Regions from separate parts of the Limnobaculum zhutongyuii genome, predicted to be linked through region 1. Evidence: predicted binding sites of a transcription regulator. Region 1 holds the regulator's gene; the other holds the start of a gene.

The links. Region 1 encodes Fur, which represses iron uptake genes when iron is present. Its sites were predicted from a motif close to ATAATAATGAGAACNACTATCAA; they were not measured.
Region 2: a site for Fur is predicted at 1,027-1,049, ahead of EKN56_RS16865 (Nramp family divalent metal transporter). Genes of this name have one in related genera too.

The regions. Positions count from the first base shown of each region.
Region 1 covers NZ_CP034752.1:2,424,601-2,427,015, reverse strand. The annotation lists gene glnS (glutamine--tRNA ligase) at 1-874, shown strand, start outside; gene EKN56_RS10800 (putative signal transducing protein) at 974-1,390, shown strand; gene fur (ferric iron uptake transcriptional regulator) at 1,445-1,891, opposite strand; gene EKN56_RS10790 (CobW family GTP-binding protein) at 2,072-2,415, opposite strand, start outside.
Region 2 covers NZ_CP034752.1:3,783,420-3,785,834, forward strand. The annotation lists gene EKN56_RS16865 (Nramp family divalent metal transporter) at 1-995, opposite strand, end outside; partial or broken gene EKN56_RS16870 (isoaspartyl peptidase/L-asparaginase family protein) at 1,637-2,415, shown strand, end outside.

The DNA of each region.
Region 1 (2,415 bases):
GTACGCGATTATGTCTAAGCGTAAATTAAATTTACTGGTGACAGAGAAAGTGGTGGAAGGCTGGGACGATCCGCGTATGCCGACGATTTCCGGCCTGCGTCGCCGTGGTTATAGCGCTGCCTCTATTCGTGAGTTTTGCCGTCGTATCGGTGTGACCAAACAAGACAATAACGTGGAAATGGTCGCGTTGGAAACCTGCATTCGTGAAGACTTGAACGAAAATGCCCCAAGAGCGATGGCGGTTATCGATCCGGTTAAAGTGGTGATTGAAAATCTTCCACAGGGTCACGAAGAGATATTAACGGTAAGCGCACATCCAAATAAACCAGAGATGGGAACCCGTGCCGTACCATTCAGTCGCGAAATTTATATCGACCGCGCTGATTTCCGTGAAGAAGCCAACAAGCAGTATAAGCGTCTGGTGTTAGGTAAAGAGGTTCGCCTGCGTAATGCTTATGTGATTAAAGCTGAACGGGTAGAAAAAGACGATCAGGGCAATATCACGACTATTTATTGCCATTACGATAGTGAAACTCTGGGTAAAGATCCGGCTGACGGGCGCAAAGTGAAGGGCGTGATTCATTGGGTATCCGCACCTCATGCGTTACCGGCAGAATTTCGTTTATATGAGTGCCTGTTTAACGTGCCAAATCCAGGGGCCGCAGAGGATTTCTTATCTACCATTAACCCGGAATCACTGAAAGTGGTGCACGGTTTTGTAGAGCCAAGTCTGGCGCAGGCTAAACCTGAGTTTGCTTATCAGTTTGAACGTGAAGGTTACTTCTGTGCAGACAGTCGCCATTCATCATCAGAGCATTTAGTGTTTAACCGCACCGTTGGCCTGCGTGATACCTGGGCTGCTCAGGCAAGCTAATTTTTAGTCTTGATTGAAAACGGTTAATCTCAGAAGCCTGTCAGAGCAATCCGACAGGCTTTTTTAACTTAAAATGGATCTATTTTATACGGAGATGTTATGGGACAACTGGTTGTCGTTGCTCGCTACTCTTATCCCCTTGAGGCCCAGATAGCAAAAAGTAATCTGGAAGCCGCAGGGATTAGTGCCCATATAGCCGATGTACATACCATCAATACTAACTGGCTTTACTCTGATGCTTTGGGCGGGGTCAGGCTGATGGTTGACAGTGATAATGTGCAGGAAGCGGAAGAAATACTTCGTCAGGACTTTTCTCAATCGGTGATGGAAGAGGCCGGGGAAGATGAAGAAGAAACCTCACAATGGCGCTGTTCTCATTGCGGTAGTAGTAATGTCATCCCTTTTACTAAAGGTAAGCGACCTGCATTTGTGGTGTTTATTTTGTTAGGTTTCCCGTTGTTTAAGTATCAACACGGAATAAAGTGTAATGACTGTGGGGAGTTTACCCAAAAATAATGCCAGCAGTGGTTAGCTGCTGGCATTATTTAAATCTGAAGTTGCTAAAACAACTTATTTAGTATCGTGTAACGTATCGTCTTTACGGCAATCACCAGAGCTGCACTTGCCATACAGATACAAACTGTGGTTAGTTAACTTGATGTTGTATCTTTCAGAAATTTCACGCTGGCGCTGTTCAATAAACTCATCACTGAATTCAATTACGCGTCCACAATCCAGACAAATTAAGTGGTCGTGGTGATGTTTTTGCGTCAGTTCAAATACTGATTTACCGCCTTCAAAACTATGGCGAGTTACGATGCCGGCATCATCAAACTGGTTCAGCACGCGATATACGGTGGCCAGTCCAATCTCTTCGCCCATATCAATCAGTCTTTTATATAAATCTTCCGCGCTAACGTGATGGTTATCAGGCTCCTGAAGTATTTCCAGAATTTTAAGCCGTGGGAGCGTAACTTTCAGTCCAGCCTTCTTCAGTGCGATATTGTTATCAGTCATGCAGATGTGTTCCTAAATTCGGGGCGCCATGAATCGCTAGCGAATGATTAACATAATTATAATATACCATTATAGAGCCAGACATATGAAATGAAAACCTCAGGGAGTCAGTTCAAATTCGATAGAATCGATAGGCAGAATCATAATTCTGGCGATATTCAACCGTTACTCGATCTGTTATTAGCTAATGGCATTTGAAGCAGCCGTGGCTAAAAACTCATTTCTTAATGTCTCAACAGGTAAATTACGCCCAATAATAACTAACAGTGTCTTACGAGACTCTTCCTCAGTCCATTCGGTTCCGTAATCAAAACCAACAACTTTGTGCACACCCTGAACAATCAGACGACGAGGTTCGCCTTCAATTGCCAGAATGCCTTTATAGCGTAGCATGTCATTGCCATATTTTTCGATGGCAGTTTCCATAAAGGCGCCAATTAGTTTTATATCAACTTCCCCGGTTTCAAAAACTTGAGAAGTAATATCATCATTCCATGAACGGGCAAGGGGTTTGGATGTTTGAT
Region 2 (2,415 bases), 1.4 Mb from region 1:
AACATGGTCACTGCACGGCGTAGCCAAAGCGGTATTCTGAAGTGAATAAAACCTTGCATCACAACCTGCCCGGCCATGGTTCCGACAACAGTAGAAGATAGTCCGGCAGCCACCAGACTAAGGCCAAAAGTCACCGCAGCAAATTTACCTAACAGCGGCTCCAGCGTAACATAGGCCTGATCAAGTTCTGTAATGCCCGTTTGTCCATGAAAGTGAAAAACTGCTGCCGCCATTGCCATCATCGATAAATTAACAAAACCGGCAATCGTCATCGCCACTGCTACATCCCATTTAGTAGCGGAATAGCGCTCTTCTCTGGTGCCTTTGGAGTTTTGCGTTAGCGCAGAATGCAGGTAAATAACATGGGGCATGATAGTAGCGCCTAATACTCCGGCAGCCAGAAATACAGCTTCGTTATTGGGTAGCCCGGGTATTAGCATACCGGTGGAAAGTTCAGTAATATCAGGCGCTGAAAATACCAGTTCAATAATATAAGCTCCGGCAACAAACAGCAGAAAAGCGCCAATTACGCGCTCTAAAGGCTTATCCCCTTTGCTCTGTAACATTAAAATCAGGAAGGTGCAGATTCCCGTTATCACGGCACCGTTTAACAAACTTACACCCAGCAATAGTTTGAACCCAATTGCTGCACCAATAAATTCCGCCAAATCCGTTGCTATCGCGATTAATTCGGCCTGAACCCAATAAAACCAAACGATCGGACGTGGAAACCGATCGCGAATATGTTCCGCCAAATTTTTATTGGTCGCAATTCCCAGCTTGGCGGAAAAAAGCTGTACTACCATCGCCATAATATTGGCCCACACAACAACCCAAAGCAGCTGATAGCCAAACGCAGAACCAGCCTGGATGTTGGTGGCAAAGTTACCGGGATCGATATAGCCAATGGCCGCAATAAAAGCAGGTCCCATCAGAGCAAGCCTGATCTTTCTCGATACTTTACTTGACTGAACTATGGCACCTGAATCTGACATAGATATATTCTCCGAATCACCACACAATTAAATGATAATGATTCTCATTCAAATATCAACTTAATTATGCTTATCGCTCAGATAGGCGTAATTAAACAGCCAGATAATATTTCGCATCAAAAACCGAAGCTGTATTACCTAAACCAACGTAAATATTACGGTCATTATAATACAGTAAACTACAGCTCACTCAATAAATACAACATTTAAGAAACCATATGTAACAATAACGCAATCAATTAACAACAATCATACGTTAGCCATAGAATAAAACTATTTATATTCAGTTATAGCTTTTCATAATAATCAGCATTTTTTTCATTCCATAAAGGAATAAAATTGAGATTAAAAACTATAATACATTGAATTAAAATGAATATATGAGAAATAAAAATCAATCTATACCCTCTAATCAACCCATTAAAATCACTGTTATATCCACTGACAATTAATCGGAGATATCTACCGCTTTTCCGTAATTTTCCACTTTACCTTTAGTAAGCAAAAAACTTATAGTCCGGTAGACCTGATATACAGTTACCTGTGTCCAAATAATCAAAAATTCACCATCAAAACCGATTCAGTCTGAAATATGGCGGAAATTAATCTTAAACACATTAAACAGCGGACTTGATACCACTATGACACTCACTCCCGTAATTGCCATCCATGGCGGTGCTGGCGCCATCACCAGAACAGCAATGACCGCAGAAAAAGAGCAGGAATTTCGCCAGGCACTCTCCGGGATAGTCACCGCCGGATAAACCATTCTTGCCGCCGGGGGCAGCGCACTGGATGCAGTGACCGAAGCGGTGCGATTACTGGAAGAGAATCCTCTGTTCAATGCAGGAAAAGGCGCTGTTTTTACTCATGCAGGAACTAACGAGCTGGACACATCAATTATGGATGGCGCTACGTTAAATGCGGGTGCTGTTGCTGGCGTATCCCATATACGTAATCCAATCCTCGCAGCACGAGCCGTAATGGAACATAGCAACCACGTTCTGTTTATCGGAGATGGTGCTGAAGCATTTGCTAAAACTCAGGGAATTGAATTTGTAGAACCTGATTATTACTTCACAGAGGCCCGCTATGAACAACTCCAGCGCGCCCTACGAGAACAAAGTGGTGCCGTATTAGATCACGATGGTGCTACCCAGACAGCTCAAAAAACGCAAAATGAACCTATCGATCCAGACAAAAAATTCGGTACTGTGGGAGCTGTCGCCATCGATATTCATGGCAATCTGGCAGCTGCAACCTCTACCGGCGGCATGACCAACAAACAAGTTGGCAGAGTTGGTGATTCACCTCTGATCGGCGCTGGTTGCTATGCTAATAACAACACTGTCGCGGTATCCACTACCGGCACCGGCGAAATGTTTATGAGAACCGTTGCTGCCTATGACGTTTCCGCCAT